4 regions of the Arthrobacter sp. GW822-FHT05G07 genome follow, and region 4 is predicted to be linked to each of the others. Evidence: riboswitches for the same ligand, from Rfam matches in the RefSeq annotation. Region 4 holds a riboswitch; each other region holds the start of a gene.
What was found. A riboswitch is a leader RNA that binds a small molecule or an ion and turns the genes downstream of it on or off. The one in region 4 is predicted to bind S-adenosylmethionine.
Positions count from the first base shown of each region.

Region 1: it holds a riboswitch for S-adenosylmethionine, as region 4 does, so the genes downstream of both, AC1RJY_RS07525 (LLM class flavin-dependent oxidoreductase) here and AC1RJY_RS06165 (aminotransferase class V-fold PLP-dependent enzyme) in region 4, are expected to answer to the same signal.
Region 2: it holds a riboswitch for S-adenosylmethionine, as region 4 does, so the genes downstream of both, AC1RJY_RS08785 (DUF1737 domain-containing protein) here and AC1RJY_RS06165 (aminotransferase class V-fold PLP-dependent enzyme) in region 4, are expected to answer to the same signal.
Region 3: it holds a riboswitch for S-adenosylmethionine, as region 4 does, so the genes downstream of both, metX (homoserine O-acetyltransferase MetX) here and AC1RJY_RS06165 (aminotransferase class V-fold PLP-dependent enzyme) in region 4, are expected to answer to the same signal.

Region 1 covers NZ_JBXALT010000004.1:56,510-59,956, forward strand. The annotation lists gene AC1RJY_RS07520 (NtaA/DmoA family FMN-dependent monooxygenase) at 1-972, opposite strand, end outside; gene AC1RJY_RS07525 (LLM class flavin-dependent oxidoreductase) at 1,022-2,119, opposite strand; SAM riboswitch class IV at 2,155-2,264, opposite strand; gene AC1RJY_RS07530 (LLM class flavin-dependent oxidoreductase) at 2,487-3,447, shown strand, end outside.
Region 2 covers NZ_JBXALT010000004.1:307,695-311,141, forward strand. The annotation lists gene AC1RJY_RS08780 (SulP family inorganic anion transporter) at 1-970, shown strand, start outside; SAM riboswitch class IV at 1,057-1,168, shown strand; gene AC1RJY_RS08785 (DUF1737 domain-containing protein) at 1,182-1,448, shown strand; gene AC1RJY_RS08790 (rhodanese-like domain-containing protein) at 1,445-1,855, shown strand; gene AC1RJY_RS08795 (O-succinylhomoserine sulfhydrylase) at 1,856-3,064, shown strand; gene AC1RJY_RS08800 (hypothetical protein) at 3,075-3,447, shown strand, end outside.
Region 3 covers NZ_JBXALT010000001.1:49,606-53,052, reverse strand. The annotation lists gene AC1RJY_RS00265 (bifunctional o-acetylhomoserine/o-acetylserine sulfhydrylase) at 1-877, shown strand, start outside; SAM riboswitch class IV at 1,040-1,156, shown strand; gene metX (homoserine O-acetyltransferase MetX) at 1,172-2,293, shown strand; gene AC1RJY_RS00255 (hypothetical protein) at 2,317-2,706, opposite strand; gene AC1RJY_RS00250 (winged helix DNA-binding domain-containing protein) at 2,787-3,447, opposite strand, start outside.
Region 4 covers NZ_JBXALT010000003.1:224,624-228,070, forward strand. The annotation lists gene AC1RJY_RS06165 (aminotransferase class V-fold PLP-dependent enzyme) at 18-1,427, opposite strand; SAM riboswitch class IV at 1,459-1,572, opposite strand; gene hisN (histidinol-phosphatase) at 1,753-2,565, opposite strand; gene rsgA (ribosome small subunit-dependent GTPase A) at 2,621-3,447, opposite strand, start outside.

The DNA of each region.
Region 1 (3,447 bases), on a different contig from region 4:
GTCGGGGTCGTATTCGGTCAGGGTTCGTCCCCAGAACTGTTCCAAGTAGGCGATGGCCGTCTCAGGGCCCACCTGCAGGGACCGGACCCACTGGTGTTTCTCCTCAGCTTCTGCCGCTGTGGCACCGAGGATAAACTCCTGGCCCGGAAAGATCTTCACGTCATCCGCCGGGCGGCCGGCCTTGAGGGTGCGGGCCACGATGTCGTCCCGGAATTCCTTGGCGTCTTCCAGTTCCGGGTGCGCAGAGAAGATCACATCGGCGTTTCGAACAGCGAAGTCGCGGCCGTCCGGTGAGTCGCCTGCCTGGAACAGGACCGGGTGCTGCTGGCTGGAACGCGGCAAGCGCCCGGTGATTTCGACGTCGAAACTCTCGTCGTGGCGCTTGACCGTGCTGATGGCGTCCTCGCGGAGCCAGCGCGGATCATTCCGGGACCCGGCGATTGCACCGTCGGCCCAGGAATCCCAAATAGCCTTGGCCGTCTGAACGAACGCTTCGGCCCGGGTGTAGCGGTCCTCGTGCTGGAGAAACCCGCCGCGCCTGAAGTTGGCACCGGTCCATGCGTTGTCCGTAGTGACGATGTTCCATGCCGCACGGCCGCCGGACAGTAGGTCCAGGCTGGCCAAGCGGTGGGCAAGGTCCGCGGGATCGTTGTATGTGGTGTTTTGCGTGGCCACCAGACCGATGCTGGTGGTGACGGCTGCGAGCGCGGCGAGTGCGGTCTGGGCGTCGGGACGGCCGACGACGTCGAGATCGTGGATCCGGCCCAGGTGTTCCCTAAGGCGCAGTCCCTCTCCGAGGAAGAAGGCGGAGAAGAGGCCGCGTTCAGCTGTCTGGGCTACCCGGCGGAATGATTCGAAGTCAGTTTGCGAGCCGCTCTGCGCGTCCTTCCATACGGTGGTGTGGTTAACGCCTTGGAAGAAGACACCGAACTGGATCTGGCCGTTGCCTGCGATGCGGTGATGATGGGTCATGGTTCTGCTCTCTATGTCTGGCTCGTGGGCTCTTGGCGGCGGGCGATGGTCAGGCCGCGGCGAAGCGGTTCGCGGGACGGGGAAGTCCGAAGGTTTCCCGCAACGTGCGTCCCGGGGCCGGCGGTACCACCAGCCCGGTGCGGCGCAGTTCGGGCAGGACCTTGTTGGCCAGTTCGGGGAGGTCCACGTCCAGTACCGCTGGCTTGAGGCGGACGCCGTCGGCTGCTGCGAACAGCGTGGTGAGCAATTCCACCAGCCCTTCCGCGCTGCCCACGTAGCGGGCACCGCCCGTCCACTCTTCGTACGAGTCCAGCTCGGCCAGGCGGTCCTCCGCGGCTTGTCCACGGGAATCGAGGATGACGTCCAGCTCCACGAGTGTCCGTGGAGCGCCGGCCGTGGCTGCCGCTTGGGCTGCCTTTGCGAGGGCGTCCGGGGTTTCCGCGGTGATCAGGGCAACGTCAGCTTCGACGGCGGGAAGCAGCTCAGCGGGCGCGAACACCACCACCTGGCCTTGCAAGGGGCGCGGGATGATGGACGGTCCCTTGACGGAGAAGCGTTCACCTTCGAAGTCGGCGTGGTGCAGCTTGTCCCGGTCAATGTAGCGGCCGGTGGAGACGTCACGGATCACCGCGTCGTCTTCCCAGGAGTCCCACAGCCGGCGGCTCGCCTGCACGGCGTCTGCGGCTTCGCTGGTGTTTTCTCCTGCAGGCAACGGTGCTCGGCCCACCGATCGGGCTTCCTCTTCAAGGTTGTCCGCGTTGACCAGCCACCCTGCCCTGCCCAGCGAGGAGTAGTCCAGGCTGGCCAACTGCGTAGCCACATGGAACGGTTCGGTGAAGAGCGTTCCGGCCTCAGGGACAAGACCGATGGACCGGGTGATCGCTGCTGCAAAGGCCGCCCGCTGGATCGCGTCCAAACGGCCCGCAATCCCGGTGCTTCCAGGATCCACAACGCGGGTGTCCTTGAACGTTGCCACATGGAAACCGGCGATGTCCGCTGCTTGGACAGTTTCACGGATCCGTGGGCCCCCCAATAGTGCCTGCGGATCATGGTGGGCCTTGCGCCACGACGCTGGGTGGGCGCCATCGCCGTCGAGCTCCAATGCGATGACGCGGGAGCGGAATTCAGGTACAGGAGTGGAAGGCATGATTCTCTCTTTCAGAGCCGCGCGGCGGCCGGGACGACATTCACTTGCCGCATGTGCGGCCTGGTCTGTTTCCGGAGCACCCCGCCACTTAATGCCTGAGGGTTGCCGCAGCACGAGCCGGTCCTTGGCATGCTGACTCTTGACCTGGACTTGAATCTAGGAGGCTGTCCAAGGAATGTACAAACCGCTGGACTTGCGGCGTCAAGGCGGGAAATACCGCGTCAACGGGCTGCCAGATTCGTCATTTTCGGGCCGGAGAAGGCGCTCTTGTGACGGTCCGTTTCGCCGGATTTCGCTGGATTTAGTCCGGTTGAGCGGGGTGACGGATCGGCTTTGGGCTCTGCGCCGGGCTCCGTAGTGTCGTGCCATGCCGAAGCCTTCAGTTACTCCCCTGTCCGTCCTTGACCTCAGCCCGGTGTCGGCCGGGCAGACCCCCGGCGAGGCACTGCGCAGCACGCTTGACCTCGCGGCTGCTGCCGAGGCTTCCGGCTACTCGCGCTACTGGTTGGCCGAGCACCACCTCAATACCGGCGTTGCTGGCTCTGCTCCGCACATCCTTGCCGGTTTGGTGGCATCGGCCACCAAGACCATCCGTGTAGGGACCGCGGCCACGCTACTGGGGAACTACAGGCCGCTTCAGATCGCAGAGAGCATCGGAACGCTCGCGGCAGTATTCCCTGACCGCCTGGACCTGGGCTTTGGTCGCTCAGGTCCGCCCAAGTCGCCCAGCGAACCGGCACCCGGAGTGGTTCCCGCTGCGGAAGCCGTCAGCGATCGCGTGGTTGACGGTTTGCTGATCCCTTCACCACGACCCATCTTCGGCGCTGTCCTGCCCAGGAAGTTCCGGTTGCAGGGTGAACTGCTGGGCCGCTTCCCCGGGGATACGGACAACTTCGAGAACGACGTCCAGGACATCATCGGGTTCTTCACCGGCGACTACCGAACGAAGCACGGCGAGGAAGTCACGGCTACCCCGGCTCTGGGACAGGCGCCGCAGTTCTGGGTCCACGGCTCAACAGCCGGGCCAAGCGCACGGCTAGCGGGAAAACTGGGCCTTCCCTTCGGTGCGAACTACCACGTTGCACCCGCGGGCGTGCTGGACTCCATCGCCGAGTACCGCGCACACTTCGAACCGTCCGATACCTTGCAGGAACCGCACGTGATCGTCTCGGCAGACGTGTTGGTGGCCCCGGACGAACACCAAGCACAGCGACTCGCCCGCGGCTACGCCCAGTGGGTTTACGGTATCCGCAGCGGCCAGGGTGCCATCCCCTACCCCTCGCCGGACGATGCCCTGGATCTTCCTTTGGAAGCGGAAGCCCAGGAAC
Region 2 (3,447 bases), on a different contig from region 4:
GATGCCCGCACTCGGGGGCATCGGCTGGGCTGATGCTCTCACGCTGCTTCCCGCTGCGGCAGGGATCGCCCTCATGGCCTTCGCGGACACCGGCGTCCTATCCCAAACATTGGCGGCCAAGGAAGGGAAGAAGGTCTCGGGAAACAGGGAAATGGCGGCGCTCGGGGCAGCCAACGCGGCCACCGGACTGCTGGGCGGATTCCCGATCTCCGGCAGTACCTCCAGAACCCCGGTGGCCGTGGATGCTGGTGCCAAATCCCAGATGACCGGCGTGGTGGGTTCCGTGCTGGTGCTGGCCTTCATGCTGCTGGCTCCCGGAGTGACCGAGTACCTGCCCTCCGCAACGTTGGCCGCCGTCGTCATCGCCGCAGCCATTGCCCTCGCGGACCCGGCCGGCGTGAAGCGGCTCCTCAGCCTGAGCCGCAGCGAATCTGTGGTGATGCTGGCCGCGTTCCTGGGCGTCCTCACCGTTGGGGTACTGCAGGGAATCGTGGTGGCCATTGCGTTGGCGCTTTTGGACTTCGTGCGGAGGGCCTGGGATCCGTACCGGACAGAACTCGGTGCTGAAGAAGGGCTCCCTGGCTATCACGACCTTGAGCGGCACCCCGATGGTGAACGCATCCCGGGACTTCTCATCCTCCGCTTCGATGCGCCGCTGTTCTTCGGTAATGGGCAGGTACTGGCGGCCTTTGTCCGGGAGCAACTTGACGAGGCACCGGATGAGACAACAGATGCCATTACCCACGTCATCCTCGCCGCGGAGCCCATCACCGGGATCGACACTACGGCGCTGGACGACCTCGTCACTTTGGATGAATGGCTGGCAAGCAAAGGCGTGGACCTGGTGTTCGCCGAACTGAAGGGACCTGTGAAAGACAAGTTGATCCATTTGGGCACAGCGGCCCGCTTTACGCCCGACCACTTCTTCCCAACGGTGGGCGCGGCAGTGCGTGCGCTGAAAAACGAATAAGGGATGAGCCGCCGATTACGCAACATGACGGCCCCGCAACAGCCCGCAAGTGCGGCCCGATGCCCGTGGATGTTACGTTTTTCTTGAGTAATGAGCACCAGCGCAAAGCCCTGACTTGCTGGTCGGCAACCCTCTCTCCGGCGGGGTGCCTCAGGTGACTACTCGGCGTATCGACAACTCGTACTGCAAGCGTGACTGAGGAGCACCAGCAATGCCTGAACCCACTGAAGAAAAACTCTCCTACCGCCTGATTACAGGCCCGGATACCCGTGATTTTTGCGAGCGCATCCACAACTCGCTCGCAGAAGGTTACGTGCTTCATGGCAGCCCGGCCGCCACGTTCAACGGCACCGACGTGATCGTTGCCCAAGCCGTTGTCCTCCCTGCCGCGATCGCCAGTGCGGATGCTGCGGTAGCCAACGCCGTCGATCAGCTGGAAAACTACGACGACGAAGAAGCATTTGAGGGCCACGCATGAGCTACGCAGGTGATCTGACCCCGCAGGACGCGTGGGCCAAGCTTCAAGAGGGCGCCATCCTGGTGGACGTCCGCACCGAGGGCGAATGGGCCCACATCGGCATCCCCGATACCAAAGCCACCGAGAACGACCCCCTGTTCATCCAGTGGAATTTGGCCGGCGGCATTCCCAACTCCCGTTTCATCGAGGATCTGCAGCAGCAGGCACCCGAAGACGACGGCGTTGAGCTGGTGTTCCTGTGCCGTTCCGGCCAGCGCTCCATCTCGGCCGCAATCGCCGCAACCCAGGCCGGCTTCACTGCCTACAACGTCCTTGAGGGCTTTGAAGGCGAACCGGACCGCTACGGCGAACGCACCGTTAACGGGTGGAAGAACCGTGGCCTGCCGACGAATTTGGGGACCGAGTAAGTGACTTTCAATCCCGACGCCGCTGGCTGGAGCCCTGACACCCAAGCCGTCCGCGGTGGCCTTGACCGTACCAATTTCCAGGAAACGTCCGAGCCCGTTTTCCTGAACTCCGGGTTCGTTTACGAGTCCGCAGCCGCCGCAGAGCGAGCCTTTACCGGTGAGGACGAACGCTTCGTCTACTCCCGCTACGGCAACCCGTCCGTGGCCACGTTCCAGGAGCGGCTGCGGCTGCTTGAAGGAACCGAAGCGTGCTTTGCGACGGCGTCCGGCATGTCCGCTGTCTTCACCGCTTTGGGTGCCCTGCTGGCTGCCGGCGACCGCGTGGTTGCCGCCCGCTCCCTGTTTGGCTCCTGCTTCGTGATCCTCAATGAGATCCTGCCGCGCTGGGGCGTGGAGACGGTATTCGTGGACGGCCCGGATCTGGAGCAGTGGCGTGAAGCCCTCTCCGAACCCACCACCGCGGTGTTCTTCGAGTCGCCGTCCAACCCGATGCAGGAGATCGTCGATATCGCTGCAGTCAGCGAACTGGCGCATGCCGCCGGGGCGACTGTCGTGGTCGACAATGTCTTTGCCACTCCGCTGCTGCAACGCTGCGGTGAGCTGGGCGCCGACGTGATCGTCTATTCCGGCACCAAACACATCGACGGCCAAGGGCGCGTCCTTGGCGGCGCAATCCTGGGCACCAAGGAATTCATCGACGGCCCGGTCAAGCAGCTTATGCGGCACACCGGCCCTTCGCTGTCCGCGTTCAACGCCTGGGTGTTGACCAAGGGCTTGGAGACCATCGGGCTGCGCGTGAACCACAGCTCCGCGTCCGCTTTGAAGATCGCCGAGTGGCTGGAGCAGCAGCCTGCCATCAGCTGGGTCAAGTACCCGCTGCTGAAGTCGCACCCCCAGTACCAGCTCGCCGCGAAGCAGATGAAGGCCGGCGGTACGGTGCTGACGTTTGAACTCTCGCCTTCAGCCGGTCGGTCAGCCAAGGAGGCAGCCTTTGCGTTGCTTGATGGCCTCAGCGTGATCGACATTTCCAACAACCTGGGCGACTCCAAGTCCCTCATCACGCATCCGGCAACCACCACCCACCGGGCCATGGGGCCGGAGGGCCGCGCGGCCATCGGGCTTTCTGATGGTGTGGTGCGACTGTCCGTGGGACTTGAAGATGTGGGCGACCTTATCTTGGATCTGGAGAAGGCCCTCAAACAGGTCTAATCTTGCTGCCATGAGCGGGAACCATCCGTATCGCCGTGCCGGAGCAGTAATTGTTGCCGGCACGGTGGTGTGGTTCGTCGGAATCTCGCCGGTCTCACGCGTCTACATCACCCCCGACGACGCCGAGCGCCTCCGCATGCTGCAAGCCGGCCAACGCGGCTGGATCACAGGGCAGCACCTTACCGCGGCAGGAACAGTTGCAGTGCCTGTGGGATTCGCAGCCTTCGCCCGTTCCATTCCGGACTCGGGCACCTCACACAGGAAGGCGAAGAAATGGGCTAATGGCGCTGCAGCCGCACTGCTTGCCGGCGCCCCGCTCTTCGTTTCCAGTCTTGCCCGGCGGGCTTCCGATATTGAGGGGTTCGCCTACCGCCGTGGATCCA
Region 3 (3,447 bases), on a different contig from region 4:
GAACACCAAGCTGTTCTTCGGCGAGGTTGTGTCCAACCCCCGCCAGGACGTGCTGGACATTGAGGGCATCGCCCGCACCGCTCACGAGGCCGGTGTGCCCCTGATCGTCGACAACACCCTGTCAACGCCCTACCTTATTCGTCCCATCGAGTGGGGCGCGGACATCGTGGTTCACTCGGCCACCAAATACCTGGGTGGTCACGGTTCAGCAATCGCCGGTGTGATTGTGGACTCCGGCAACTTCGACTTCGGCAAGGACCCGGAGCGCTTCCCTGGGTTCAATACCCCGGACCCCAGCTACAACGGACTGGTCTATGCCCGGGATCTCGGCAAGGACGGCGCCCTGGGCGCCAACCTCTCCTACATCCTCAAGGCCCGCGTCCAGTTGCTTCGCGATCTCGGCTCCGCCGTGTCTCCGTTCAACGCCTTCCTCATTGCCCAGGGTTTGGAGACCTTGAGCCTGCGCGTGGAGCGTCACGTTGCCAACGCCACCAAGGTGGCCGAATGGCTGGAAAGCCACGACGACGTCGAGTCGGTCGCCTATGCGGGCCTGCCATCCAGCCCGTGGTACAGCCGGGGCCGGAAATACGGCCCCAAGGGCACGGGCGCCATTGTTGCCTTCAACATCAAGGGCGGCGTAGAAGCGGGCAAGCGCTTTGTGGACGGACTGGAGCTGCACTCGCACGTTGCCAACATCGGTGACGTCCGCTCGCTGGTCATCCACCCGGCGTCCACTACGCACAGTCAGTTGACGGTGGAGCAGCAGGTGGCTGCAGGCGTCAACCCCGGCCTGGTGCGGTTGTCCGTGGGCATCGAGAACGTGGATGACATCATCGCCGACCTCGAAGCCGGCTTCCGGGCTGCCAAGGGCGCCTAACGCTGCGGTTCAAAGTCTCAGCCCGACTGCCGCCCGCGTCGACGATTATTCGCCGGGCGGCAGTTCAGGGTGCTCATTCGTGAACGAAGGCACCCCAAACCGTCACACTGTTGTCACATTCTTCGCCAGAACCGCCCTGTATTTCCTAGACTCTTCGTATTAGGTCATGAGTGCCAGCACACAGCCCCGGCTTGCTGGCCGGCAACCCTCCTCCGCGGTGGGGTGCCCCGGGTGAAGACCTGGCCTGTTCGCACGCAAGGCGACGGGCAAGCGCGAGGTTAAGGTGTCAAAGGAATGACCATTACTGCTACAGCCCTTCCAAAATCCGGAGAAGAAGACGGAATCGTCAAGTACGCCGGCATAGGGCCGCTGGAACTTGAAGCCGGCGGATTCCTTCCCGACGTTGTCCTTGCGTACGAGACCTGGGGGCAGCTGAACTCCGACGCATCCAATGCCGTACTCGTCCAGCACGCGCTCACGGGCAGTACACACGTAGCCCGCGGCGCCACGGATGAAGAAGGCTGGTGGGAGCAACTTGTTGGACCAGGTGCCACCATCGACACCAACAAGTTCTTCGTCATCTCCATCAACATCGTGGGCGGCTGTTACGGCAGCACCGGCCCATCATCAGCAGCACCCGATGGCAAGCCCTGGGGTTCTCGTTTCCCGTTGGTCACTCTGCGCGACAGCACGGTGGCTGAGTCACGCCTTGCCGATGCTTTGGGCATCGACTCCTGGCACGCCGTGTTGGGTGGGTCGATGGGCGGCGCCCGTGCGCTCGAGTGGGCCGTGACGTTCCCCGAGCGGGTGGAGCGCTGCGCCGTGATCTCGGTGGGCGCCTACAGCACGGCCGAGCAGATTGCCTTCGCGCAGGCCCAAACCCTGGCCATCCGGCAGGACCCGAACTTCAATCACGGCGACTACTACGGTGGTACCGCGCCTGAGCATGGTTTGGCGTTGGCCCGACGTATCGCCCACATCACTTACCGCTCAGCGTTGGAGTTGGACTTCCGCTTCGGCCGGCAAGCCCAGCACCAGGAGACGCCGCTGACAGCTGCTGTGCTGGGGGAGCGCGGGCGCTACCAAGTGGAAAGCTACCTGGACCACCAGGGGACAAAGCTGGTCCGCCGTTTCGATGCCAACAGCTACATCGCCATTACCGAGGCCTTGATGTCCCATGACGTCACTCGTGGTCGCGGCACGTTGGAAGCGGCATTGTCGCGCACCAAGGCTGAGTTCTTTGTGGCGGCCGTGGACAGCGACAGGCTCTACTTCCCGGCACAGTCGCGGGAACTCGCCGCGGCACTCCCGGGAGACGTATCGGTCCACCTCATTGAGGCGCCGATTGGACACGATGGCTTCCTCACCGAGATCGGCCAGCTCTCGGCGCAGCTCCGCGAAGCCTTCTTCGGCTAAGCCAGGCTCACGTTCAGGGTGGCCTAGCCGTTCATGATGTCGCCGCGCTGCTTCATGTAATCCTCCATGGCGATCTCGCCGTTGCTGAACTTCGCATCCAGCTCGGCCAGCTTGCGCGCACGGTAGCCTTGCGGCTGCGAGCTTCCCGTTGCGGGAAACGGCGTGGGGGACGAAGAGTTCGACGGCGGCCCGGCCTGCGGTGTCTCATCCGCGGGGCGTACGACGATCGGCTCCGACGGGTACCCGGGGTAATTCTGCGGCGGGTACCCCGGGCCCGGCAGATTCTGCGGCGGGTACCCGGGGCCGCGGAACGTGTCATTCTGGATCCGACGCGCCCGGGAGCGGTTGTACATGCGGATGCCGAGTGGAATCAGCCACGAGCAGACGATGATCCAGAAGATCAGATTGTTCACAGTGCAGGCCTCCTAGGTCTCATCCCAGCTTAGTCCTGCCACCTGGACGCGGCCCGTCTCCCGGAACCAGCCCGGCTAATTCACACCAGCGTGGTCTCCATGCCCAAGAACCGGCCGTAACGATCCGCCTCGGCCTCCAAGGCGTCTTGTTCTTCCGCCGTTGCCGGCCGGTTCATTCGGACATCGAGTTCGCAGGTCATGCCGGAGAAACTGTGGCGCCACCATCCGGCCAACCTGCCGTTCAGCAGGACCACGTGCATGGGTCCGTTGTCCTCGGGGAAGTATGGCGCCGTTCCACCAAGGAAGTGCCGGGACTGTGAGTAGCCCATCACGTATTCGTCGTAGCACTGAATGAGGTCCAGGCGGGGGAGCCCGGGGTCCTCCATCGCTGAAGGATCGTCGCCGTTGGTGAGAGCCTCCGCTTCCTCAGAGGCCAGATAGAACTCCAGACCATCGAAGTGAACGGTGCCCAGGCTCCCGGGGGAGATCTCCTCAGACACGCCGATCCCCCGCTTCACGTCTTTCATGGTCAGCCCGGACCACACGGCACAGTCCTTGATCGTGGCGGGTCCCCGGCTGGTGAAGTACCGGAGTGCCAACTGTCCAAGGGCCTGTTCGCGGGCTTCGGCAGTCAGCGGTGACAGAACCGAACCGGGAACGCGTTCCTCGAACAGGGCATATGTCTGTTTCAGGGCACCTCCGGCGGAGCGGACGGGGGAGCCACTCACCAGTATCCGGCTG
Region 4 (3,447 bases):
CCCGGTTCACTGTGTTCTTAGTCGACAGTGCAGGGAGCTGCGCCCGCAGTGCCCGGAGTGTTTGGCGCCCACTCGGGGTAGCTGCGGTGGTCATTGGCGGGAACCCAGCGGCCCTCGTCCACCACGTAGTCCCAGCCCAGTCCGTCGCGCTTGAGCCCTTGGATGCCTGCTAGCAGCCTGGTGGCGTCCTCCAACCGGGAGCCGACGCCGAAGCTGGCGCGCAAAGAGCCTGAGGGAAGCCCGAGGCGCTTGAGGAGCGGGTGGGCGCAAAAGCGGCCATCTCGCAGGCCCACGCCGTGCTCCGCTGCCAGGTAAGCGGCCACCAATCCGGCGTCGAATCCTTCGACGGAGAAATTGACCACACCGATGGTGTCCAAGGAGTCAGTGAAGATCTTGTGGACTGTCACGCCGTCGATGGCCTCCAGGCCTTCCACCAAGTACGAGCGGATGGCAGCCTCGTGGGCGTGCCACGCGTCCTGGTCCAGGCCTGCGAGCACCTGGGTGGCGCGAGCGAGCGTTGCCGCTCCCAGCACGTTGGGGGAGCCGCCCTCGTGCCGTGCGGGGCCGGCCGCCCAGTTGACGGAGTCCAAACGGGCTTCACGGACCGCGCCGCCACCGGCCAGATGCGGAGTGCCGGCGTCGAGCCAGTCGGGACGGCCCACCACGACGCCGGCGCCGAAGGGAGCGTAGAGCTTGTGTCCGGAGAAGACAATGTAGTCGACGTCTGCTTCGGTGATATTGATCCGGCGGTGCGGAGCGAGCTGGGCGGCATCCACCACGATCCGCGCACCGTATTCGTGGGCCAGGGAAGCAAGTTCTGCGATGGGAAGAATTTCGCCGGTGACGTTGGAGGCTCCGGTCACCGCAAGCAGGCTGACACCGCCCTGAGCCAACTCTCCGCGGAGTTTGTCCAGTGTGGCGGACAGGGTGGGGGCCGCTACGACGCTGCGGTGCGGTACACCCTGCCATGGAAGCAGGTTGGCGTGGTGCTCGATATCCAGGTACAGGACCTCGCCTGCGGGCTTGCCGTCGATCTGCGGAAGGCACCCGGCCAGCAGGTTCAAGGAGTCCGTGGTGTTCCGGGTGAAGATGACAGAATCATCCGGCCGCCCACCGACGAAGTCACGGACGATGTTCCTGGAGTTCTCGTACACCGACGTGCTGATTTGGGAGGCGTAGCCTGCGCCGCGGTGGACACTCGCGTAGTAGGGAAGGACTTCGTTGAGGTACGCCGAGACGATGGTCAACGCCGGAGCCGATGCCCCGTAGTCGAGGTTTGCGTAGCGAACATGTCCGCCCTGAATCAGGGGCGCCTGCAACTCGGCGCCGGTAACAGCGGCCAGCGGCCGTGCAGCAGGGGCTGTTTCTGCTGTGGTTTCTGCGGCGAAGGACGGAATGATGTTTGAGTCGAACGTGACAGTGCTCATGGGACCTCACTCAAGAGGGACCCCCGGAGGGGATCCGCGCTTGCCGCATCCGTTCCGGACCGGCCGGGTCGTCACCCGGGGCACCCCACCGCGAATGGAGGGTTGCCGGCCAGCAAACCGGGGTTTAGCGCTGGCACTCGTGACCTGTAAAAAGGCTAGAGCACGTCCGGGGGCCCATCCAAAGCCGCTGCCGATTGTTAAGCCTTTTGTTACGCGGAAGGCAAAATGCCTGCTTCGTCGAATAAAAAACGGCGGAGACCCCCAAAAGGGGGCTGCCGCCGTCGAAAATTCCGTCGCCTACTGGTTGGACAAGGCGATGAAATGTTTAGAGAAGGTCGTCCAGGCCGGGGTTGAGCCGCTTGAGGACCTCGGAGTGAAGGATCGAGTTGGTAGCCAGTGCATTGCCGCCGAAAGGACCGTCTTCGCCTTCCAGGGACGTGAAACGGCCGCCGGCCTCAGTGACGATGGGGACGAGTGCTGCCATGTCATAAAGGTTCAGCTCAGGCTCGCAGGCGATGTCCACTGCGCCCTCGGCCACGAGACAGTACGACCAGAAGTCACCATAGGCACGCGTGCGCCAGACGTCTTCGGTGAGGTCCAGGAACTCGTCAAGGTTGCCCCGTTCCTTCCAGCCCGAAAGGCTTGAGTAGGACATGGAGGCGTCTGCCAGGCTGGAGACGTTGGAAACTTTGAGGCGGGTGGCCGAGGCGAGGGACCGCCCCATGTAGGCACCCATGTCCTTGGCAGCCCACCAGCGTTTGCCCAACGCGGGGGCGCTCACGACGCCCACGACGGGTTCGCCTTCGTCCACGAGGGCGATCAACGTTGCCCACACCGGAACACCCCGGACGAAGTTCTTGGTTCCGTCGATGGGGTCGATGATCCAGCGGCGCGAGCCGTGGCCGCTGCTGCCGAACTCCTCGCCCAGGACCGCATCACGTGGGCGCGAGCGGGACAGCTGACCGCGGATTGCTTCCTCAGCGGCCTTGTCAGCGTCAGTGACAGGCGTGAGGTCGGGCTTGGTTTCGATCTTGAGGTCCAGCGCTTTGAAGCGATCCATGGTCTGGGCATCGACTGAGTCAGCGAGGACATGGGCAAGGCGCAGGTCATCGTTGTACGTGGAAACGGGATGGGTCATGCCACCAAACTATCCTGAATCGTTCGCCTCATTGGGGACGTGAAGCCGGTAACGATCAGTTGACGGTGCCCAGTTCCTTGGTCTCTTTCGCTTCGAGTCGTGGGTCTGCACCCAGCAAGCGGCGCAGGGAGGCCAGCCGCGCCACTCCTGATGGGCCTGCATGGCCATCGTTCACCCATGCATCAAGCCCGCAATTGGTGGCGGTGGCACCGTGCTTGCAGCCGCGGTCGCAGGTTTCCGTGCCGGGCTCAAGGTCCGGGAAGGAATGGAGGATCCGGTCCGGGTCCACATGCGCCAAGCCGAAGGAGCGTATGCCGGGAGTATCGATGATCCAGCTGCCGGACGGGGCATCGTCCAGCTTCAGCGCCAAAGCCGAGGATGACGTGTGCCGGCCACGGCCCGTCACCGCGTTGACGCCGCCAGTGGCGCGCTCTGCCCCCGTCAGTGCATTGACCATGGTGGATTTGCCTACACCTGAGTGGCCGAGCATGACGGTGACTTTGCCACCCAGATGTGAGCGGAGCTGGGAGACGGCGTCCTTGTCCAGCCGGGCTGAGAGTCCATCATCCGAGCGGGCATCGATGCCGCCGGCCTCGGAGTCAGCCGTACGGCTGATGATCACGGGAAAGTCCAAGCTCAGGTAATTGGCAAGGAGCTCCGCCGGATCCTTGACGTCCGCCTTGGTGATAAGCAGCAACGGCTCGATGCCGGCGTCGTATGCTGCAACCAAAGCACGGTCAATAAATCCAGTACGTGGTTCCGGGTTGGCCGCCGCAACAACCACAACGAGCTGATCGGCATTGGCTACAACCACTCGTTCGATGGGGTCCGTATCATCCGCGCTGCGGCGAAGGAGCGTCTTCCGCTCTTCCACCCGCACCA